DNA from 3 places in the Bacillus sp. XF8 genome. Region 2 is predicted to be linked to each of the others. Evidence: predicted binding sites of a transcription regulator. Region 2 holds the regulator's gene; each other region holds the start of a gene.
What was found. Region 2 encodes Rex, which represses fermentation and respiration genes when NADH is low (regulators of the CRP and FNR family bind a similar motif). Its sites were predicted from a motif close to TTGTGAAATATTTCACAA; they were not measured.
Positions count from the first base shown of each region.

Region 1: adhE (bifunctional acetaldehyde-CoA/alcohol dehydrogenase) is a predicted target of Rex. The motif match lies at 4,781-4,798, and genes of this name have one in related genera.
Region 3: hcp (hydroxylamine reductase) is a predicted target of Rex. The motif match lies at 6,699-6,716, and genes of this name have one in related genera.

Region 1 covers NZ_JAGDQK010000005.1:147,497-155,851, forward strand. Annotated here, with positions in the region: gene J4P91_RS06115 (LacI family DNA-binding transcriptional regulator) at 1-557, opposite strand, end outside; gene J4P91_RS06120 (HAD family hydrolase) at 673-1,428, shown strand; gene J4P91_RS06125 (YrhC family protein) at 1,708-1,941, opposite strand; gene adhE (bifunctional acetaldehyde-CoA/alcohol dehydrogenase) at 2,068-4,671, opposite strand; gene J4P91_RS06135 (bifunctional cystathionine gamma-lyase/homocysteine desulfhydrase) at 4,931-6,064, opposite strand; gene J4P91_RS06140 (O-acetylserine dependent cystathionine beta-synthase) at 6,068-6,991, opposite strand; gene mtnN (5'-methylthioadenosine/S-adenosylhomocysteine nucleosidase) at 7,074-7,769, opposite strand; gene J4P91_RS06150 (class I SAM-dependent methyltransferase) at 7,784-8,355, opposite strand, start outside.
Region 2 covers NZ_JAGDQK010000054.1:206-8,560, forward strand. Annotated here, with positions in the region: gene tsaE (tRNA (adenosine(37)-N6)-threonylcarbamoyltransferase complex ATPase subunit type 1 TsaE) at 59-532, shown strand; gene tsaB (tRNA (adenosine(37)-N6)-threonylcarbamoyltransferase complex dimerization subunit type 1 TsaB) at 513-1,205, shown strand; gene rimI (ribosomal protein S18-alanine N-acetyltransferase) at 1,217-1,660, shown strand; gene tsaD (tRNA (adenosine(37)-N6)-threonylcarbamoyltransferase complex transferase subunit TsaD) at 1,660-2,676, shown strand; gene J4P91_RS25935 (ABC-F family ATP-binding cassette domain-containing protein) at 3,227-5,152, opposite strand; gene J4P91_RS25940 (redox-sensing transcriptional repressor Rex) at 5,337-5,966, shown strand; gene J4P91_RS25945 (YdiK family protein) at 5,995-6,186, opposite strand; gene J4P91_RS25950 (CPBP family intramembrane glutamic endopeptidase) at 6,189-6,932, opposite strand; gene groES (co-chaperone GroES) at 7,369-7,653, shown strand; gene groL (chaperonin GroEL) at 7,691-8,355, shown strand, end outside.
Region 3 covers NZ_JAGDQK010000016.1:42,454-50,808, reverse strand. Annotated here, with positions in the region: gene arcD (arginine-ornithine antiporter) at 219-1,646, shown strand; gene J4P91_RS10390 (hypothetical protein) at 1,741-2,001, shown strand; gene J4P91_RS10385 (McrB family protein) at 2,112-3,920, shown strand; gene J4P91_RS10380 (hypothetical protein) at 3,910-5,760, shown strand; gene J4P91_RS10375 (hypothetical protein) at 6,078-6,674, shown strand; gene hcp (hydroxylamine reductase) at 6,780-8,066, shown strand; gene J4P91_RS10365 (chromosome segregation protein) at 8,177-8,355, opposite strand, start outside.

The DNA of each region.
Region 1 (8,355 bases), on a different contig from region 2:
TTATATCCTTGGTATCTCTGCCTCTGCGCTTTACTTTTTAATGTATCGTAACAAAATCCTATACGTGTATATCCATTTTCAAAAAGGTGCTTCGTTCCTATATAACCTGCTAACTCTTCATCAAATTGAACTGTGGATACGAGTTCTGTTTCTACATGTTCATTACAAATAATAATTGCTCCTGAAGAGACCGCACGTTCTATTTCCTCTATTGGCAAAGAAAGTGTAGTAAAAATAATCCCATCTAACTTCTTCGTCCTAATATATTGTAAAAATTCTCTTTCTCTCTCAATTTCATAATTTGATTGTAATATCACGACATCATAACAATCTATTTTTAAAATACCACTTAACTCTTGGATTAACTGACTAAAGAAGGGGTGATGTAAATTTGGTACGACTACACCAATTAAATTTGTTTGCAGACGACGTAAATCTTTCGCCGTTGCCACAGGTACATAATTTTTTTCATCAATAATCGCTTGCACTTTCGCCCTTAATTCTGGACGTACATACGGATGATGATTGATCACACGGGAAACGGTTGCTTTAGACACTCCAGCTAATTTCGCGATATCTTCAATTGTAGAAATCTTAACTCCCCCCTTGACCTGTAATGCATTTCAGAATGTACAGTATATGGTAACTATTATAAACGAGGTGACATGAAATATGGGAAAAATTAAAATTTCAGGAAAAATTATCGAAACAAAGGCAATTGCCTTTGATAAAGATGGTACATTATTTCAAGCAATTCCATTTTGGCAGGAAATTGATAGACTACGAAAATATAAATTTTTACAAGTTGTTGGCAAAGAATATGAGCCGCATTGGGAAAAAGCAGTTGGATTTGTTCCTCCTAACCAAGTTGATTTTAAAGGTCTATTAGCGGTTGCCTCTGAAGAAGAGGAGATGATTGTTGTCGCGAGCCTTTTATATCAAATCAAAAAATATCCATGGCATCGTTGCAAAGAACTCGCAGCTGCCATATTTGAAGAAAGCAATGAACAATTATCCATTGAACAAGCTTTTCATCCTATTCGAGGGGTAACCGAATGCATTATTTCTTTGCAAAAGGAAGGAATATACACAGGTATTCTCACCTCAGATAATAAAGTGAGAACAAAAAAGTGTATCGATTTACTTAACCTACCACCACTTCATTTTCTCCTTACTCCAGAAGATGTAGAAAACGGAAAGCCTCATCCAGAAATGATTACAAAAGTATGTGAACGGCTTGCTATTAAGCCAAATGAGCTCGTAATGGTTGGAGATACTATAGTAGACGTAAAAATGGCCAAAGATGCTGGAAGTATTGCTGTCGGTATTGCTAATCATGAGCATGCAATAGAAGAATTAACACCGTATGCGAATTTTATCATTTCAGATTACAGTGATATACAAGTTTTAACGAAAAAAAAGCAGTAGACAAAGACTTGTCTACTGCATCCATATCATAACTAGTATAAAGAAAACTACAACTGAGGGGGGTGTAGGATTTTCAGTTATATACTAGATATTTATCTTGTTCTAACAACGGACAAGAACTTCCCGTTCAAAAATGACCTTGCATTAGAACTTAGTTCTATTACATTTTAATTGATAAAGATTATCATTGTCAATATAAAACGTATACATTTTCTACAAAATTTTACTTATATAAAAAACGCTACAAAAAGATACTCTCTTTTCGTAGCGTTTCATCTATCAATTTGATTCATATTCGTTCTCCTCTAACTTGTCACGCAGCGCTTTGACACGCTTGAAAAAGAAAAATGACATCCCTAAAAATAAAACAATAACACTCATCATCGCAAAGGTTTGTACAGTTTCTCTTCCTCCATTTGGGATCAATAAACCAATCATTAAAAATGTGGCTAGTGCAAGAAGAACTTGGCCGAAGCGAATATAATCTGCTATTTTCTGTTGTAATTCTTTCATACTTCTACCACTCCTCCCTCTCACTCTATCATATTCTAATCGTATCTGAGGCAAGTAAATATAACCAATGAGGGAGAAGTTTTCTAAAGGAAAAAGAGCCTCTACTAAACGGCTCTTTTAAATTTTCTATACACCTTTATAAGCTTGCTTATACACTTCTTTCAGCTCTGAAATAAGCGGTAATTTCGGATTCGCTGTTGTACACTGATCTTCAAATGCTCTTTCTGCTAATGTACCAACAACCTCTTCAAATATTTCTTGTTCCACACCTTGTCCAGCGATGCTCATGTTAATATTTAATTCTTTTCCAAGAGCAATAATTGCTTGTACTAATGATTCCACACTTTCTTCAATTGTTCCCCCTGGGAGTCCAAGCATTCTCGCAATATGCGCGTAACGTTCATCAGCAACAAAGTGCTCATATTTGGGGAACAATGCATGTTTTCTTGGTTTAATCGCATTATAGCGAATGACATGAGGCATTAAGATTGCATTTGCACGCCCGTGCGGAATATGGAATTCCGGACCAATTTTGTGCGCCAAACTATGATTAATACCAAGAAATGCATTGGCAAATGCCATTCCAGCAATCGCAGAAGCGTTATGCATTTTCTCACGTGCCTCTTCATCATTTCCATCTTTATATGCTCTCGGTAAATATTTGAATACGAGGTCAATTGCTTTTAATGCTAAACCATCTGTATAATCATTTGACATAATAGACACGTATGCCTCAATTGCATGCGTTAACACGTCCATTCCAGTATCTGCTGTTACATGCGGCGGTACTGTCATTACAAATTGCGGATCAACAATCGCTACATCTGGCGTTAATTCATAATCAGCTAGCGGGTATTTTATATTGTTCTTTTTATCTGTAATAACCGCAAATGGTGTCACTTCTGATCCTGTTCCTGATGTTGTTGGAATTGCAACAAACTGAGCTTTGTTCCCTAGTTTCGGATATTTACATGTCCGTTTTCTTATATCTAGAAACTTTTGCTTTATTCCAAAGAATGTTGTTTCTGGATGCTCATAGAAAAGCCACATTCCTTTCGCTGCATCCATCGCTGATCCACCGCCAAGTGCAATAATCACATCCGGCTGGAAACTTTTCATCATTTCAGCACCTTTAAAAACCGTTTCATCAGATGGATCTGGCTCTACTTCAAAGAACACTTCCACCTTTACATCATTTGTATGTCTACGTAAATAGTGCGTTACTGTATCCACATAACCATGCTCAACCATTCCAGAATCCGTTACAATAAATGCTCGTGAAATATTCGGCATATTTGCTAAATATCCTGTCGCATGTTTTTCAAAATAGATTTTGGGTGGTAGTTTGAACCACTGCATACTCTTTTTTCTACTTGCAAGTCTTTTTATATTTAATAGATGTGTTGCCGTTACGTTTTGAGAAACAGAGTTCTTTCCATATGAACCGCATCCAAGTGTGAGTGATGGGATAAATGCATTATATATATCACCAATTCCACCTTGTGATGACGGAGCATTTACGATAAGACGACAAGCTTTCATACGTAAACCAAATTGTTTTTGTACTTCTTTATTTGTCGAATGGATAACTGCTGAATGTCCTAAACCACCAAGGTCTAACATTCCTTCACAATATGTAAAGCCTTCTTCAAGTGAATTTGCTTTTACACAAGCTAATACCGGACTTAATTTTTCACGAGATAGTGGATAATCAGCACCTACGCCTTTAATTTCAGCAACCAGCATTTTTGTATCTTCTGGTACAGTAATTCCCACTAATGCAGCAATATAATAAGCCGATTTCCCAACAATATCACTATTTACTGCACATGTATTTTCATTAATAACAAGTTTCTCTAATTTTCTTCGTTCTTCTTCTGTTACAAAATAACAATTATTCGCTATCATTTCTTCTTTCACGTCATTGTAAATTTCTTTGTCTACAATGATTGCTTGTTCAGAAGCACAAATCATACCGTTATCAAATGTTTTGGATAAAATCAAATCATTTACAGCACGTCTTACATGTGCTGATTTTTCTATATAACAAGGCACATTTCCCGGCCCTACGCCTAAGGCTGGTTTACCGGTAGAATACGCTGATTTCACCATTCCTGCGCCTCCAGTTGCCAGAACGAGCGCGACACCTTCATGATTCATTAATTTCTTTGTCGCCTCAACAGAAGGTTTCTCAATCCATTGAATACAGCCATCTGGCGCACCTGCCTTCACTGCCGCATCATATAACGTTTTAGCCGCTGCAATCGAACAATTTTGTGCAGAAGGATGAAATGCGAAAATAATTGGATTTCTTGTTTTCATTGCGATTAACGCTTTAAACATCGTTGTCGAAGTTGGATTCGTTACTGGTGTTACTCCAGCAACTACACCGACTGGTTCTGCAATTTCTATAATTTCTTCATGAGGATCCTCATGAATGATTCCTACTGTTTTATCTTTTTTCATACTGTGCCAAATATATTCAGTGGCAAAAATATTTTTGATGCACTTATCTTCATATACACCACGCCCTGTTTCCTCAACAGCCATTTTTGCAAGTGGCATATGTTGGTCTACACCCGCAAGTGCCATTTCATGTACAATGTTGTCAATTTGCTCTTGTGTAAAATCCTCTAATGCTCGTAAAGCTTCTTGACCGTTCTTCACCAACGTATCAATCATCTCTGTTACTTCTTGCATTTCATTTACAAATTTCTCTTTGAATACCATGTAAATCCCTCCTATTCTGCTATTTGGTCTTAAAAAGTCCCTTAGGGTCTAAATAAGTCCCTATTAGCGTAAAAAAATAGAGTTACTTTTCCTACATGAATCTCATTGATTGTGAAATATTTCACAAGTTTATGTGTGAATCGTCATTTCCTGCTTTTACTATACACGAAATATTTTTATTTGTGTGTGTCTAATTTGTGAAAACATTCACAAATTAATTTTAAGGAAAGCACCGCTTTATTTAGCAGTGCTTTTTCCATTATGATAACGCTTGTGCTAAATCTTCAATTAAGTCTTCTCCGTCTTCAATACCGACAGAAATACGAATTAATGTATCTGTAATTCCTAACTCTTTACGACGGTCCGCTGGGATAGATGCATGTGTCATTTGAGCTGGAATTGAAATTAAGCTTTCTACAGCTCCTAAACTTTCAGCAAGTATAAAGTACTGCACCTTCTCAAGTACTTGATTTAGCGTTTCTTCACTATCCACATCGAATGAGATAATCGCACCATATCCATTTGCTTGTTCTGTTGCTAATGCATGATTTGGATGCGTTTCAAGACCTGGATAGTACACTTTGTTTACTTTTGGATGATTGTTTAAAAACTCAGCAATCGCACGCGCATTTGCTTCATTTTCTTCCATGCGTATTCCTAATGTTCTTAAACCACGTAATAATAAAAAGCTGTCTTGTGGTCCAAGGATACCACCTGTTGAGTTTTGAATGAAATGAAGTTCTTCTGCTAGCTCTGCACTATTTACAACAACTAACCCAGCGACAACATCACTGTGTCCACCTAAATATTTCGTTGCGCTATGAAGTACAATATCTGCTCCTAAAGAAATTGGCGACTGCCAGTACGGCGTCATAAATGTATTATCAATAATTGTTAGTAAACCTTTTTCTTTTGCAAATGTAGAAATTTGCTTAATATCTGTAATTTTTAATAGTGGATTTGTTGGTGTTTCTACATAAATTGCTTTCGTATTTGGACGAACTGCTTCGGCTACTATTTCTAAGTTTGTCGTATCTACAAATGTATGTTCAATACCGAAACGATTTAATACTTTCGTTATCACACGATACGTTCCACCATATACATCATCTGTTAATATGACATGGTCCCCTTTTGAGAATAACATAATAATTGCTGTAATAGCAGCCATTCCTGAACCAAAAGCAAATCCTGCATGACCGTTTTCTAGCACTGCAATCATTTCTTCTAATGCTGCACGCGTTGGATTTCCTGTACGTGAATACTCATATCCTTTATGTTTACCAACTGCCTCTTGTTTGTACGTACTTGTTTGATAAATTGGTACATTTACAGACCCAGTTGAAGGTTCTCCTATGCGAATACCATGAATTAATTTTGTTTTTGCTCTCATTTTTTATTCCCATCCTTTGTATATATCTTTACTTAAATAACGCTCACTACTATCTGGAAAAATCGTTACGATGTTTGTACCTGGTTTTGCTTTTTCTGCCTCTATCAAACTCGCATGAAATGCCGCTCCTGAAGAACTACCAACAAGAAGTCCTTCCTTCTGCGCTAACTCTTTCACACGCAGAAATGCATTTCGATCCGAAATTGTATGAATTTCATCGAAATAAGATGGTTTTAAAAATGGTGGAATAAATTCCAGACCAATTCCTTCTGTTTCATGCGAACCAGCTTCACCACCATTTAAAATAGATCCTTCCGGTTCTACAATTACCGTTTTAATTCCACGATTTTGCTCTTTTAAATAGGACGCAGTTCCCATAAATGTACCACCAGTACCTGCACCTGCTACAAATATGTTAATCTCTCCATCCAATGCTTCCCATAGTTCAGGGCCTAATGTTTTAAAATAAGCACGCGGATTTGCTTCATTTGCGAATTGACTTGGAGAGTATGAGTTTGGAATTTCTTTTACTAATTCTTTTGCCTTCGCAATTGCACCAGTCATCCCTTGTTCAGTTGGTGTATGCACAACCGTTGCACCGAGTGCCTTCATTAGCTCTTGTTTTTCAATACTGAATTTTTCTGGAACACAAACAATTACATGTAAATCATGCTCTAGTGCGGCGAGTGCCAGTCCAATGCCAGTATTCCCTGCCGTTGGTTCAATAATCGTTCCCCCTGGCGTTACAAGCCCTTTTGCTAGTGCATCTTCAATCAATTCTCTTCCTAAGCGATCCTTCACACTTCCACCTGGATTATAAAATTCAAGCTTTGCAAATAAACGAACGCCCTCTGGAAGTGAAAAACGAGTAATTTCTACAATCGGTGTATGACCGATTAATTCATGAATCCCGCGATACACCTTCATCGTGTTCTCCTCCTTATTTGCCAATAAAGAAAAGGCAACTGTATGTATCTTCTTTATATAAAACAGTTGCCTTTTTGTTACATTACTTTAACTCTTCTAACACTTTTACAATGAAGTTTGTAGAATGAAGAGCTGCTTGATCTAAAAATTGATCAAATGAAACGTTTGATTCTTTACCAGCAATATCAGAAAGTGCACGAATAATTACAAATGGAACTTTATATTGATGGCAAACTTGCGCAACCGCTGCTGCTTCCATTTCTACTGCGTAAAGGTTTTCGAATTTATCACGGATTGCTGCAACACGGTTTGGATCACTCATAAATGAATCACCTGTTGCAATCATCCCTTTAACAACTTGAATATCCTCTTCTGCCTTCATACATTTCTCAGCTAACGCAACTAGTTCTTCATCAGCTTTAAATCCCGGTGGCATCCCTGGCACTTGACCATATTCATAATCAAATGCAGTTACATCCACATCATGATGGCGAACTTCTGTTGAGATAACAACATCACCAACATTTAAAGATTGGTGGAACCCACCAGCTGAACCTGTATTAATTACTTTTTCAGGTTGATATCTTTCTAATAAAATTGTCGTTGACATAGCTGCATTTACTTTACCAATACCAGACTTTAACAAGATTACTTCATGTCCCGCTAATGTCCCTTTCGTAAATTCACAGCCTGCTACGGTTTCTGTTTCTGCCTGTTCTAATTTGTCACGTAAAATACGTACTTCTTCTTCCATTGCTCCAATTACAGCAATTCTCAATCTAATCCCTCTTTCTATTGCTTAGTTGCCTCCATTACCCAAACGAAATGATTTAATCTCGTGAATGTTACATGGAAGCCATTGTTTTCAAAAATAGATTGCATGATTGGAATACGTGTGTAGTATTCAGTTTGCAAATCGTTTGCTAACTGATGAAACCCTCTTTGTTTTGCAGTTTCAACAGTTTTATCATACGCTTCTTGATCTGCAAATATCGTATCAGCAAACACTATTTTACCACCTTTATTAAGCAATTGACTATATTTCGCAATTGCTACATCTTTTTCTTCATCTGTTAGATGATGAAACGCATAGGTGCTTACAATTGTATCAATAGAATTGGGAACATCAAAAGAAAGAAAATCTCCTTCTGTAATTGAAAATTCTTCTGGTAACTTCTGCTTTGCGATAGTACGCATTTCACGTGACGGCTCTATGCCGTAAACAGTGCGACCAGCAAGTAATAATTTATTTGTTAAATTGCCAGTACCAACACCAAATTCTAATACATTTCCAAATGATTTGTTTACTACATCCTCTAAAATCTCCTCATAACGAGCGAAAACTTCTTTATATTGTATATCTT
Region 2 (8,355 bases):
GTGAAAAAATCTGTATAATAAAGAGTAGAGAATATTGTGAGTAAGGTAGGTGAAACCTTTGAATAAATATGAAATAACGACAACCTCTTCTGAAGAGACACAGAACTTATCAGAAAGGTTGGGACAACTTGTTAGGGAACAAGATGTACTTATTTTAGAAGGAGATCTAGGTGCTGGCAAGACAACGTTTACGAAAGGTCTTGCAAAAGGTCTTGGTGTGAAACGAGTTGTAAATAGTCCGACATTCAATATTATTAAAGAGTACAAAGGGAGATTACCGCTATATCATATGGACGTGTATCGTTTAGCGGAAAGTGAAGAAGATTTAGGGTTTGATGAGTATTTTTATGGCGAAGGTATAACAGTAGTAGAATGGGCTCATTTAATTGAACCTTTCTTGCCAAATGAGAAATTAAAAATAAGCTTGTTCCATACAGGTGATGATACAAGAAGAATTGTATTAGAACCAAGTGGTGAACGTTATATTAGATTATGTGAGGAGCTATTACAAGATGAAAGTACTAGCAATTGATACTTCAAGTTATGTAATGGGAGTTTCTCTTATTGATGGAAATACTGTTGTCGGAGAAATCATTACGAATTTAACAAAGAATCATTCCGTGCGCCTTATGCCAGCTGTAGAAGAACTTTTAAAGGAATGTAATGTAAAACCGAAAGAGTTAGATAAAATTATTGTAGCTGCTGGCCCTGGATCTTATACAGGAGTTCGAATTGGTGTGACGGTTGCAAAGACATTAGCTTGGTCATTGCAAATACCGATTGTCGGCGTGTCTAGCTTAGAAGTAGTAGCTGCGAATGGAGCTAATTTTCAAGGGGTTATTTGTCCATTGTTTGATGGGCGTCGAGGACAAATTTATACGGGCTTGTATACATATAAAGAAGGTCAGCTATCTTCTATAGAAGATGATCGAATTGTTCTTATTGTTGATTGGTTGCAGATGTTAAAAGATAAGGGACAACCCGTTTTATTTATTGGCAATGATGTAGAACAACATAAAGAAACGATTGTAGAATATTTAGGAGAGCAAGCTGTGTTTGCTTCTTGTACAAAGAACAACCCAAGACCAAGTGAGTTAGCATTTTTAGGATTACAAAAAGAGGAGCAAAGTGTGCATACATTTGTTCCAAGTTACCTCCGCTTAGCAGAGGCAGAAGCAAAATGGCTAGAAAGTCAAAAAAAATAGGGGATATCAAAATGGATATTACATTTAGAAAAATGACGACTGATGATATTGCTCAAATTGTAGCAATTGAAGAAGCGTCATTCCCAACTCCTTGGACTGCTGATGCGTTTCATCGTGAATTGACGATGAATGAATATGCACATTATGTCGTAATAGAAAAAGACGATGTGGTAATTGGATACTGTGGATTATGGATTATTATTGACGAATCACATATTACGAACATAGCTATTTTGCCAGAATATCGAGGTCAAAAACTTGGGGATGCTTTGTTGAAAGAAGTAATGGATCAGGCAAAAGAAATGGGAGCAAAAACGATGACACTTGAAGTACGGGTGTCAAATGAAGTAGCGAAGCAGTTATACCGAAAGTATGGATTCCAAAATGGTGGGATTCGTAAACGATACTATACAGACAATTATGAAGATGGTCTTGTAATGTGGGTGAATATATAATGGAAAAAAATACGATTATACTTGGTATTGAAACGAGCTGTGATGAAACGGCTGTAGCGGTTGTTAAAAATGGAACAGAAATAGTGGCAAACGTTGTCGCTTCACAAATTGAAAGCCATAAGCGTTTTGGCGGAGTGGTGCCGGAGATTGCATCTCGTCATCATGTAGAACAAATCACAGTTGTATTAGAAGAAGCATTAAAAGAAGCGAACGTTACATTTGAAGATATTGATGCAATTGCTGTGACGGAAGGACCTGGTTTAGTAGGAGCACTTTTAATTGGTGTTAATGCTGCGAAGGCAGTTGCCTTCGCGCATAATATTCCTCTTGTTGGTGTTCATCATATTGCTGGGCATATTTATGCGAATCGTTTAGTAAAAGAACTACAATTCCCGTTGTTATCACTTGTTGTGTCTGGAGGACATACAGAACTTGTTTATATGAAAGAGCATGGTTCCTTTGAAGTAATTGGCGAAACGAGAGATGATGCAGCAGGAGAAGCATATGATAAAGTTGCACGTACATTATCTATGCCATATCCAGGTGGTCCTCATATTGACCGTCTTGCTCATGAAGGACAGCCAACGATTGATTTACCGCGTGCATGGCTAGAACCAGATTCGTATGATTTTAGCTTTAGTGGATTGAAATCAGCAGTTATCAACACTGTGCATAATGCAAAACAACGTGGGGAAGAAATTGCACCAGAGGATTTAGCAGCTAGCTTCCAAGCGAGTGTAATAGATGTACTAGTAACGAAAGCAGCGCGTGCAGCAGAAGCATATGGTGTAAAACAAGTGCTTCTTGCTGGAGGGGTTGCAGCGAATAAAGGACTTCGCGCTTCTTTAGAGGAAGAGTTTGCTAAGAAAGAGGATATTGAGCTAATCATTCCACCTTTATCATTGTGTACAGATAATGCAGCGATGATTGCAGCCGCAGGTACAATTGCATATGAGCAAGGAAAACGTGCAACATTGGCTTTAAATGCAAACCCAGGGTTAGACATTGAAGCATAGTTATACACAAAATTAACCACAACCTGTGGATAAAACCCATATTATTTGTTGATAATATGGGTTTTATTGTGTATATAAAATGTGGATAACTTTTTTATATTTTGGGGATAATGTGGAAAAGTTATTTTTGCGTTTATGTTATAAAGGTGAATATGTGTATAAAGTTGTGGATAAAACAGGTGAGGTCAGACCTTTGACGATTGTCCTTTTTATCCCGCTATTTGCGGGCAGTAGTACTCCCACCTCAAAATTCTGTGAAAGCAAAGAAGTTAAGTGGGAGATAAACTGCCCGTAAAAGCCCGATTGGTGCGGGCTGATAATCAGTAGGGGATGGAGAAAACCCCCCACTGATTAAAGTTTCACTTTATATGTAAAATATATTGCTTTTTTCGGATGAAAAAATAAACCAGGAAGTTGAATGATCTTCAACTTCCTGGTTTTTACTATTTAAGTATAGAGAATGTATTCTGCTATTCAAGAGCAATGATACCCCCACTTGAAGACTCTGCAAAAGCAAAGGAGTTAGACCGGGACAGATAGAAATTTCACTTTATACGTGTAATTCTTCCCATTCCGCCATGAATTTCTCTAGTTCTTCTTGTTTTGTTTGCTTTGCTGTTGTAATCTCACTAGCTCGTTCGTAGTCAGCGTATACTTCAGGCAGACAAAGCTCCTCTTCTAATTCTGCAATTTCTTCTTCTAACTTTGCAATGTTTTGTTCGATTTCCTCAATTTTCCGGATACGTTGTCGTTCCTGCTTTTTACGTTCTTTTTCTTCAAGATAGCTTAATTTTTCTTGAGCAATGCTTTTTTGAATAGGTGTATCATTTTCTTGCTGTTCAAATTCCGCACGTTCAATCATTTCATTTTTCTTTTCGATATAGTAGTCATAGTCACCTAAATATTCTTGTGCTCCTTCTGTTGATAACTCAACCACTGTAGTTGTTACACGGTTAATAAAATAACGATCATGGGAAACGAATAAAAGAGTTCCTGGATAATCAATTAAGGCATTTTCTAAAATCTCTTTACTGTTTAAGTCGAGATGGTTTGTTGGCTCATCGAGAATCAGTAGATTAGATTTTTGCATCATCAATTTTGCTAGAGCTAATCGAGCCTTTTGACCACCACTTAGGGAAGATACTGGCTTTAATACATCATCCCCTGTGAATAAAAAGTTACCGAGTATCGTGCGAATTTCTTTTTCTGGCTGAAGCGGATAATCATCCCATAGTTCGTTTAGAACACGCTTAGACGATGTTAAGTTTGCTTGCTCTTGATCATAATATCCAATAGAAACATTCGAACCGAAAGAAACTTCACCGCTTAATGTATTCAATTTATTCACAATCGATTTTAATAATGTAGATTTCCCAATACCGTTTGGACCGACTAGTGCGACACTATCACCGCGGGTTAAGCGCATATTTACATGCTCAATAATCGGCTCTTTGTCATATCCAATTGAAACATCTTTTACTTGTAATACATCGTTTCCACTTTGTTTTTCGATATCAAAGTGAAAGGATGCGGACTTAGAATCACCTGATGGCCTAGTCAGTAATTCCATTCGATCTAATTGTTTACGGCGACTTTGTGCGCGTTTTGTTGTAGATGCACGGGCAATGTTCTTTTGGACAAAGTCTTCGAGTTTAGCAATTTCCTCTTGTTGTTTCTCATAACGTTTCATTTCCTGCTCATATAGTGCAGCTTTTAAATCTAAATATTTACTGTAGTTACCAACATATCGTCTGCTTTCTTTATTAGAAATTTCATATACTTGTGTAACAAGCTTGTCTAAAAAGTAGCGATCGTGGGAAACGATTAAAATAGCTCCAGGATAGCCTTGTAAATATTGTTCAAGCCATGTTAATGTATCGATGTCTAAATGGTTTGTTGGTTCGTCCAAAATAAGTAAGTCTGGTTTTGTTAATAGTAGCTTCCCAAGAGCAAGTCTTGTTTTCTGTCCACCACTTAACGTAGAAATCGTTGTTTGGTGTGTTTCAACTGGAAAACCAAGTCCACTTAAAATGGAGCGAATATCAGCTTCATATTGATAACCACCTTGATCTTTGTAGTCTAACTGTAATTGATCATAATCAGCGAGTAATTTTTCGTACGTAGCAGCATTTGAAAAGTTCTCTTCCTTACCCATTTCCTGCTCTAACCTTCGAAGTTTCTTTTCCATTTGCTGCAGATGAGTAAAGACGGTAAGCATTTCATCCCAAATTGTTAAAGAAGTTTCTAAACCAGTATTTTGGGCTAAGTACCCAATTGAAACATCTTTTGGCTTTATAATTTCTCCACCGTCGTGAGATAGTTCACCGGCAATTATTTTTAATAATGTGGATTTTCCAGCACCATTTCGACCAACTAGTGCAATGCGATCCTTTGTTTGAACTTCCAATTTAATGTTTGCAAGAATTGTTTCAGCACCGTATAATTTTGAAAGCCCATTCACTTGTAATAAAATCAATGTTTTCACCTCAAATAATTTCTTAACTTTGCCATGTTTATATTTCTCAATCATACTAAAAATAGTGTATAGTTTAAAATAAAGAGAGAAGTCTTCTCTCTATTATACAAGGAAAGTCATAAGTGCTAAACTTCTGTATTTGTTTTAAGTCTATGAACAAAGATAGGAAGAGAGGAGAGGTTATATGGATCAGCAAAAGATTCCACAGGCCACTGCCAAACGATTGCCTCTATACTATCGATTTATCCAAAACTTATCTCTTTCTGGTAAGCAACGTGTTTCATCGGCAGAATTGAGTGAAGCGGTGAAGGTAGATTCCGCGACAATTCGAAGAGATTTTTCATATTTTGGAGCGTTAGGGAAAAAGGGATATGGGTATAATGTGAATTATTTACTATCATTTTTCCGAGAAACGCTCGATCAAGATGATATAACACGTGTAGCACTTATTGGAGTGGGTAATTTAGGGACCGCTTTCTTACATTACAATTTCACGAAAAATAATAATACAAAGATTGAAATGGCGTTTGATGTCAATGAAGAGAAAGTTGGAAAAGAAATCGGAGGAATTCCTGTATATCATTTAGATGAATTAGAAGAACGTTTAACAAATGATATACAAGTGGCAATATTAACAGTGCCTGCTACCGTTGCACAAGCTGTAGCGGATCGATTGGCCGAAACAAATGTACATGGAATTTTAAATTTTACACCGGCACGATTAAATGTTTCAGAAAATATAAGAATTCATCATATTGATTTAGCTGTAGAATTACAAACACTCGTTTATTTTTTGAAAAATTATCCACAATAAAACGCAGAGGAAATCCCTCTGCGTTTTATTATTGCTTTTTCTTTGTAAATTTGACTAAGATAAGTCGAAGTGCCAAATTAAAATCAATTGTTGCCATAGCAGCAAACAGCATTGTCCAAAAGTTCCAAATTGTATCTGTAACGTTCGTAATTGCGAAACGTGTAAAGACACATCCGAGAAGGAAATACAGTGCTGCCATGAACAATGGTGAGTTCCTCATATTTAAAATCCTCCGATAAATCCTTGCATTTTTTCTGCTTGTTTAATCATTTCTTGTATTTGTTCGTTACTTACTACTACTTGGGTTATTGCAACTAGTGAATTCATCGTAACGTGAGCCATAATAGGAACGATGATTCGTTTTGTTTTCACGTATAGAAAAGCGAAAACAAGTCCCATGGAAGTGTATACTAACAAATGTGTAAAATCAAAGTGAATTGCTGCAAAAACAAGTGAACTAATAATTGCCGCGATAAAGAAATTAAATCTTTTATAGAGTGTTCCAAATAAAATTTTTCTAAAGACAATCTCTTCTAAAATAGGGCCGATGATAGAGATAACAATAAGAAACCATGGAGTAGCTCTTGCTATTTCCATCAAATCTTGGGTATTTTGAGAACCGGGCTTAATCCCTAATAATCGCATTTCAATATTAGCTGCGATTACTTGAGCAAACATAGCTAAAAAGAAACCGATAAATATCCAGCCGATTGTAGCAGAAATACTAGCTCGCTTAGTATCTAAATGTCTTTCGCGGATATCGGTTCTAAGTAGCCAAAGTATAATACATAATGCAATAAAAAAGCTGATGATTGACCAGTGCCCAGCCATGATTTGTATTTTTTGCTCTCGTGAAACCGCCATATTATCGTATAGTCCTGTTTTGAAAAGGAGCCACACTCCAACAATTCCCGATAATTGCATCAGAATATATGTAACTATAATCCACCAATATTGTTTTTTCAAATTGGTTAACCATCCTTTCTAACTCTAGTTTATGAGATAAGGCGGGATAACATGTAAATATCCAGCCGGGGATACATAATAACTGTCCCTATTATTATTTTTTTGTAAATCTTTCATTGAAAGTGAAATTGGAGACAGGAAAAAGCTGTACCTATAGAGAAAACAACTTATGGTATCTTTCATATTGTAACATACGGTAAGTGGAAAAACTGATTCATATACAAAAGGCTTTCTTGAGAATGGTTATAACGATAACAGAATTATTTCCTTTAGGAAGTTGTATAGAAAAAGTTTATATAGTAATTTGCGAAAAAATTATGATTTTTTTACTTGCAAAAGAAAATTAGATTATTTATTATTATAAGTGTGTTAGCACTCAGTGTCTTCGAGTGCTAATAAAGAAAATTTACATAGAAAAATGAGGAGGTTATTGTTCATGCTAAAGCCATTAGGTGATCGCGTTGTAATTGAGCTTGTTCAAGCAGAAGAAAAAACAGCAAGTGGTATTGTATTACCAGACACTGCAAAAGAAAAACCACAAGAGGGTAAAGTTATTGCAGTAGGTACTGGTCGAGTGCTTGAAAATGGTGAGCGTGTTGCTTTAGAGGTAGCAGCAGGTGATCTTATCATCTTCTCAAAATATGCAGGTACTGAAGTGAAATATGAAGGTACAGACTACTTGATTTTACGTGAAAGTGACATTTTAGCAGTTATCGGTTAATTATATACATTTTAAAAATCCAAGGGGGTCAAATATTATGGCAAAAGATATTAAATTTAGTGAAGAAGCACGTCGTTCGATGCTTCGCGGTGTCGACACTCTTGCAAATGCAGTAAAAGTAACGCTTGGACCAAAAGGTCGTAACGTTGTACTTGAGAAAAAATTTGGTTCACCACTTATTACAAATGATGGTGTAACAATTGCGAAAGAAATTGAATTAGAAGATGCTTTCGAAAACATGGGTGCAAAATTAGTAGCAGAAGTTGCTAGCAAAACAAATGACGTAGCTGGTGACGGAACAACAACTGCAACTGTATTAGCACAAGCTATGATTCGTGAAGGTTTAAAAAACGTAACAGCTGGTGCGAACCCAATGGGTCTTCGTAAAGGTATCGAGAAAGCTGTTGTTGCAGCAGTAGAAGAATTAAAAACGATTTCTAAACCAATCGAAGGTAAATCTTCCATTGCACAAGTAGCTGCTATCTCTGCTGCTGATGAAGAAGTAGGTAAGTTAATTGCTGAAGCAATGGAGCGCGTTGGTAACGACGGCGTTATTACTTTAGAAGAATCTAAAGGGTTCACAACAGAATTAGATGTAGTAGAAGGTATGCAATTTGATCGTGGATATGCATCTCCTTACATGATCACTGATTCTGACAAAATGGAAGCTGTCCTTGATAACCCATACATCTTAATCACTGA
Region 3 (8,355 bases), on a different contig from region 2:
TATTTACAAAAAATATACAATTTCACGATTGAAAATTGACCGTTCATAATAAAATGAACGGTTTTTTTGTGCATACTTATACATTTTTTCAAAAAAGTATTCCCTTTTTGCTCATTTTCTTTTAGAATAAGTAATGTTTTCCTGCAAAAATATAATAGAAACGTCTATTAGAGAAAAAGGTGACTTTAATAGTAGAACGGATAAACATAACACCTAGAATGACAGATGGGGTGGTACCGATAGAAAAGAAATTAGGATTTTTTCCATTAATCGCATTAGTAGTAGGAACAATGGTTGGCGGTGGTGTTTTTAGTTTACCGCATGATTTAGCAGTAGGCGCAAATAGTGGCGCAACAATAATTGGGTGGTGTATTACAGCACTGGGAATGATCCCTCTTGCGCTTGTATATCAAACATTAGCACGACAAAAGCCTGAGCTTGAAGGTGGTATTTATAGTTATGCACGTGCAGGATTTGGTGAATATGTTGGTTTTAACAGCGCCTGGGGATATTGGCTTGCAGGTATTTTAGGAAACGTAGCAACGATTATGCTATTATTTAGTACGCTTGGATATTTCTTCCCTATTTTCAAAGGAGGAAACAACGTCGCTTCCATCGTAGGCGCATCTCTTTTATTATGGACGCTTCACTTTCTGATTTTAATTGGAATTCGTGAGGCATCAATCATGAACTTTATTGCAACAATTGGAAAGTTAGTTCCGATTTTATTGTTTATTGTAGTTATGGTTACAGCGTTTCGCTGGGATACATTTACACATGATTTTTGGGGAGAGGGAACAGTTTCTATTTCTTCTGTACTTGGTCAAGTGAAAAATACGATGCTTGTTACACTTTGGGTATTTATAGGTGTAGAGGGAGCGGTCGTGTTATCTGGAAGAGCTAAAAGAAGTCGTGATGTTGGAAAAGCAACAGTATTTGGGCTAATTTTAGTGATGTCCATTTATATTTTAATCTCAGTTCTTTCAATGGGGGCTATGACAAGACAGGAACTTTCAGTTTTAGAGACTCCGTCCATGGGACATGTATTAGAACATGTTGTTGGATCATGGGGAGCTTTTGCAATTAACATAGGATTAATTGCTTCACTTATCGGGACATTAATTGGTTGGTTCTTACTTGTATCTGAAATATCACATGTGGCAGGGAAAGATGGCGTATTTCCGAAAGCCTTTACGAAGACAAATAAAAAACAGACACCGCATGCTGCATTATGGATTTCAAATGGTGTTGCACAAACCTTGTTTATTATCGTTCTGTTTTCGGAATCAACGTATCAAATGATGTATTTTATTGCGTCTACATCTATTTTACTTCCGTACTTATTATCAGCGCTTTATCAGTTGAAATTAGTCGTAACGAAGGAACTAAAACACGCGAGACTAAAAAATGGAATGCTCGCTTTAATTGCCTCGTTATATTCCGTATGGTTGATTTATGCAGCAGGCTTAAAAAACTTATTACTTGTCTCAATCGTATATGGTATTGGACTTGTTGTTTATATGTTTGCTCGAAAAGAAAAAGGAAATCGCTGTTTTTCTGGCATGGAGAGATATGTCATGATCGTAATCGTGATTGCGGCAGCAGTATCGCTTTATATGCTTGTAACAGGTAATATAAAAATGTAAAAAAGTCCTCCTGTAGGACTTTTTTCTTTGGATACAAGGAATTTTATTTTATTCACAGAATATCTAATATATAAGATGTTTAGGAGGGATGAGAATGGAAGAAAAAGAACAACTGTTAAGAATTATGGAATTGGCAAGTGATTTGAGAAAAGTATTAGTGCAAGAGTCATTTTTTAATCATCATCCCGAACTACGTGGGGCAATTGAAAATTTGGCTGGTTCTGTGGAGACTTTAGCAAGTCTGAAACATAATAAAGATGAAAATGCTGAGGATAAACTTCGATACGTACTTGCTAAAATGAAAATTGCTCACAATGCTATTATGCAGGAGAAAAAAGCTTTCCCTTCTCACTAATATAAGTTTTACTTTTTGTAACCTGACGGAGTATGTCAGGTTTTTTTGTTTCTAGTTTTCTTTTGCAGTTCATACAATAAGAACAGCATGAAAAAAGAAGGTGAGTAGCATTGAAACTACATAAAGCTCTCCACCCAAGTTTTATAAAACGTATGTATCACATGAGATTTCTTGGAAAGTTTGTTGAAGGTGAGGAGGAGAAAAAGGATACTTTTTCTGTGCAATGTCTTTCACAAATCCCTACAATTTTGAAATCGCAATTTGAAGGTGAAGTATATTTGTTTGAAGGCTTATATACCAACAAAAGAAATGAGAGAATATTTTCGGATTTGAAGAAAAAAAAGTTAGGAAAACAATTGGTATTGTTTCGCCTTTATTATGAGAGAGGGAATTTGTACGTTGAATTAATATGTACAGAGCAACGGGAAATTGCGGATGCATATAAGATCATCCCTTCGCCAAGATTAGTAGGGTATAAAAAGAGAGAATCTTTAGAGCGAAAGCTAGGAAATGGATACTTGTCTTTTCTTATTCCTAAATTTCCACACGATTTCGAAGTACCGCAGTTGTTATGGTTTGAAGGTAGGTTATATGGGGATTTATCACTGAAATCATCTATTAGTTCAATAGCATATTGCGAACAGAAAAAGGAATGTAAATATATCGAGATTGATGATTGGACCAAGTATATAGAAGTAGCGGATGATCATTTGTATTTTGTACAAGAAAATATGTATGATCAGCTTCTAAAGAAAATTACAGAAGAGGGAAAACGGGTGGAAGTAGTAGACGTGAAAGTGCAAAAAGAAGAACCAGAATGGAATGAGCGTGAATCTACATTTATACAGTATGTACAGGACTTAATCAATAATAAAGGCTTGTATTTAGATGTGACGGATATTTTTAATTTTCATATTAGCGTAAAAACAAATCTGTTAACAATTCTTGCTGGTATCCCAGGAATCGGAAAATCACGTTTGGTGCAGCTATATGCAGAAGCATTAGGATTAACGTACGGGGAAGAATTGTTATGGATTCCAATTTCTCCATCTTATCAAGAACCACACGATATACTAGGCTATCTTCATCCAAATGGAACATATATCGAAAGTGAAACGAAGTTAATTCGAACATTATTAAAAGCATATGAAAATCCGAATCAACTTTATATGATTGTGTTTGATGAAATGAATATGGCACATATTGAACATTGGTTTACACCATTTTTATCTATTCTTCAATTAGAAAAGAAAAATCGTATTCTTTCTTTATATGAGGAAGGGAATGAGATAGAAAATATAGTTCCATCCAAAATTGAAATTGGTGAAAATATTATTTTTATCGGTACTGTAAATTTTGATGAAACAACGAAAGAGTTATCGGATCGCTTATTGGATCGAGCAAATCTTATTACACTTCAAAAAATTCCATTTTGTGAGATCAATATGCAGCAAAATAAAGGGACACAAATCCCGCCCCTACAAGTAACAACAGGAGAATTTCGTATGAATTGGTTACGAAATAAAGAGATGATTGATGTGTTTTCTGAAGAAGAGTTAGAACTATTAGATAAATTACATGGCTTAATCTCATCACATGACGCATCGAAAGGTGTTTCTTTTCGATGTGCTGCTGCGATTGCAACTTATTTGCAAAACATCCCCCAAAAAGATAATCAATCTTATATGATTAGCCGAGAAGAAGGTTTTGATTTACAAGTAAAACAACGTATTTTAACAAAATTACGTGGTACAGAAATGACAATTGGTCCACTTCTTCGTGAAGATGAAAAGAAAGGGTTATCGCTAGTAGCATTATTGCAATCTCCACTTGCGAATTGTGTCTCCGCATTCGAACATTCTCTAGCTTATATAAGACAAAAACGGCGTGAATTGGAGTTGTATGGGTATGCGAAATGAGGAGCAGTACGAGACGGAAATTGTAGACACAAAAGATAAGCTCCCGTTTGTATTAAAATTAATTATTGGAACAGAAGGAAAGGGAGAATTTGTATTTTTGAAGCGCCTTTGTAAACACACAACAACAATGACACATTGTATTTATAAAGTGCAAGAATTAAAAGCATTACGTTTGATTTTACATTATCAAAAACCGGTTCGTGTCACTTTTATATGGAATAAGGTGTATGAAGGACAAAAAGATAAGAAAGAATGGCAATATGAATTGCATGAAAAAAAACAAAAAGTATTATTATATGAACATGGAAAAACCGATTATTTTTATCCCTGGCGCTGTGGTTTGTATCATTTTAAAGTGCAAGTGGAAGAAGATGTATATTATGGAGCGTTTCAAATTGTTCCTAAAAATTTTTTAGATGATCAATTTGAAACGATTCAAAATTATGTGAAGTCAATTTTGAATGAAATTATGTTAGATCGTGGTTATTATAAACAGACATTCTCAACACTAATTGATATTGAAGATTCTTCATATTTAATGCTACTTCGAATGCTGCCACAAAAAATGAAAAAAATAAAACAGCTTTATAAAAAGGTTGAAGAGAACACAAAGTATATGGATAGATATGAGTGGGAAATAAGAGAACGAAAAGCGACGATGAAAAGTGTGATAATGAGCGAGAAAAAACCTCGTGCCAAGTATTATAATCGCAGATTTATAGAACAAACAGATAGTTTAGAGAATGCTTTTCTAAAATTTACAACGAAACAATTTTATGAATATTTGCTTGAAGCGCAGATTTTCTTACAAAAGACAGTCGAAATACTAGAACGAGCAACGCATACAAAAAAAGAGGAATACCAATCTGTGAAAACAATTATGCAAACCATTGAAAGAAACGGATCTGTGACGGACAGGGAGAAACAAAAATATCGGAATATCCATTTGTTGAAAGAGGCAGACTTGCGGAAAGCATCTGTAAAAATACAAGAATATAAAATTTTAAATCACATTGTACATCAAGCTGTATTATTCTTTCGAAATTTGTTAAATTCTCCATTCTGGAGAGGGATTTCTGAAAAACCAAATATAACTATGCATACTTTACCCGTTACGCATCGGCAACTATTATATCATTTAGAGTTTCTACCACGTTATAATGAACAATCTCCAGCTTTATTATTTGTGTATAAACCAACGTTTTTAGTGTATGAGTATTATGCATTCTTTATCATCATTTCTATATTGCAGCAGTTAGAATTTAAAGATGAAATTCCATTACGCGAACAAATTCAAACCTATTTTTATTTAGATGGTTTACAAGACGGCACGACAATTGTTTTAAATCGTGAAAATATACAAATTCATGTAGCGTTTAATGACCTTATTGAAACGCATCCGCTCATAGCACTTAGTAAAGGCAGTCATTTCTATAATGGAGAAGATACGAAAAAGCCAGACATTCGTTTAGATTGTTATGTGAAGCAAGGGGAACGTTATGAGTATCAGTCGTCTATTATTATTGAGGTGAAATATAGCCCAATGTTTAATATTTTTCAGCCTATTGGCAATACAAAAGCAACAGAGCAAATGTACAAATATTGGTCTATTAAATATGTAGAAGAACAAGATGGAAAACGTATTTTTCGCCGAAGGGCGATTCATGAAGTGATTTGTGTCTACCCAGGCAGTCATATGCACGGGAAGAAAATAGAAGCAGGTTGCGGAGTCTTTTTGCAATTATATCCATATAAAACGAAGCAAGGAGAAGAAAAATTAGCTGGAAAACACGGACTTGTGCAAATTTTTGAGAAGTGGTTAAAAAATATTGGAACATGAAAAGAAATCCTCCTTTGTGGAAAGGGTTTCTTTTTGTGTAGGTGAATGGAATTCTTGTACTTTATATGTTTAGTTAGACATAAACTATTATGAGTAGGGAGAAGTATAGTGTTTCATATCATTTTGATACATGTAAAGTATTTTTGGGATTTTGTAAAAATTTCACATAAATCTAAAACTTGAATAGGAGATCTCCTTATTTTATAGAATGTATTAATTTAGTAAACACTTTTAGTTGCATGCGGGGAATTGTTCTTATATGATAGATGGTGAAAACGTTATCAAACGTAGAACGGCGATGGGAAAGGCGGGGAAATATGTTCCAGCGTGTTCAAACAAAAGAAGAACATTTTTGGTTCGAGCAACTGTGGGGAGATTTTTGTGAAGAGAGAGATTTAATGTTTGTAGAACGTAATTTAAATCCATCACGATTTTTATTAATAGAAGGTGGGCATTCTATTGGTACAGTAGAGTGTATTCGATATACGACACCTGAACATTCTAATTCTGAGTTTTTCTATCCGTTTTCTGAAAATGAGTTAGTGAAAGATTTAAAAAATGTTTATGAAATAGGGAAGTTAAGTATTGTGAAAACGTCGCGCGGAAGAGGACATTTCAAAAGGTTAACTGCTATTTTATTTATACATGCTTTAGAAATGAAAGCTGAGTGGTATATTGCTGTTGTTACAAAAAGAATGTATATGTATTTACTTACACTTGGTTTTCCAATCGAGCCAATTGATGAACCGTTTCATTTTCATGATACATTGCAAGGGGTACCTGTTCGGATTCATGCTCGGAAAGGATTAACACATTTGTACTCACTAAAGGAATTTCGAGATGTGATACAAGGTAATGCTCATGCGCAAGCACTCATTAAAGAATACAGTAAAAATATTATGTTAACGAATTGATAGGTCACAAATTTTTAAATATTATTGTGACTGATATCACATCCTTTTTTTTCAATATACATTACGCTTAATTTGTAATAATGAATTGAGAAGGGATGGGATGTTATGTTTTGCTATCAATGTGAACAAACGCCAACAGGTGGATGTAAAGTAATGGGTGTTTGCGGTAAAAATGAAACAATTGCAAGTTTACAAGATATAATTGTATTTGGATTAAAAGGAATTGCTGCTTATCGTACCCATGCTGCGCAGCTAGGATATACAGATCCATTTGTGGACGCTACAACTCATGAAGCGTTATATATGACATTAACGAATTCTAACTTTAATGAACAAGAGCATATTGATATGGCTATGAAAGTTGGGAAATCAGCTTTACGGGTGATGGAGTTGTTAGATGAGGCACATACGAATCATTTTGGTGTTCCAGAACCTGTTCAAATTACACAAAATCGTGTAGAAGGGAAGGCAATCGTTGTTACTGGCCATAATTTATTTGCATTAGAGGAATTATTAAAGCAAACAGAAGGAAAAGGAATAAATATTTATACGCATTCGGAAATGCTACCAGCACATGGATATCCACAGCTGAAAAAATATAAACATTTAAAAGGGAACATTGGTAAGGCATGGTATGATCAACGGCGTCTCTTTGAAAAGTTTACCGGCGCGATATTGGCTACGACGAACTGTGTTATGCCAATTAAAGGATCGTACTCTGATAGATTCTTCTCATATGATATTGCCGGCCTTGAGGGTGTACGGAAAATTGAAGATGATAATTTTGCACCATTGATTAAAAAAGCACTAGAGCTTCCAGAAGTACATATGGAGTCGGATGAACAGCTAGTAACAGGTTTTCATCATAATACAGTCTTATCATTAGCACCAGAAATCACCCAGGCGGTAAGAGAAGGTAAAATTAAGCGCTTTTTTGTCATCGCAGGTTGTGATGCCCCAGGTAAAGGTGGAGAGTACTATCGTGAATTAGCAACGTCACTTCCACAAGAAACTGTTATATTAACAACTTCTTGCGGGAAATTCCGCTTTAATGATGTGAATTATGGTGTAGTACCAGGTACGGAAATCCCACGGTACATTGACTTAGGACAATGTAATAATTCTATTTCTACAATAAAAATAGCAGCGGCTTTAGCTGATGCTTTTCAATGTGAAGTGAATGAATTGCCAGTTAGTATTGTTTTATCTTGGTTTGAACAAAAAGCGGTTGCAATTTTGCTTGGACTATTTAGTCTTGGGATTCAAGATATTCGTATTGGTCCAAAGGCACCTGAATTTATTTCACCTGGTGTGCTTGATGTATTGCAAGAAACATTTGGTTTGAAACTTATTACAACTGCAGCGGAAGATATGAATATGATGTTATCATAACAAAAAGGGTGTCTTGTAAGGAGACATCCTTTTTGTATAAATAAAAAAGCGCATGATATTTGACTAGGGGGGAGTCAATTATCATGCGCGAACACACGATTGGAAAAGAACTAAAATCCGAATATACTTAAAATCATTTTACGACGTTTCGGTTTTTCTTCTCGCTCATATGTTGACGTGATATCAGGGGTGATGTAAATCGGTTCTTTTTTCTCAAGGGCAGCTTCTAATTTTTGAATTCTATCCATCATTTCTTCCATTTCTCTGCGATGTTGTAGCAATTGGTAAT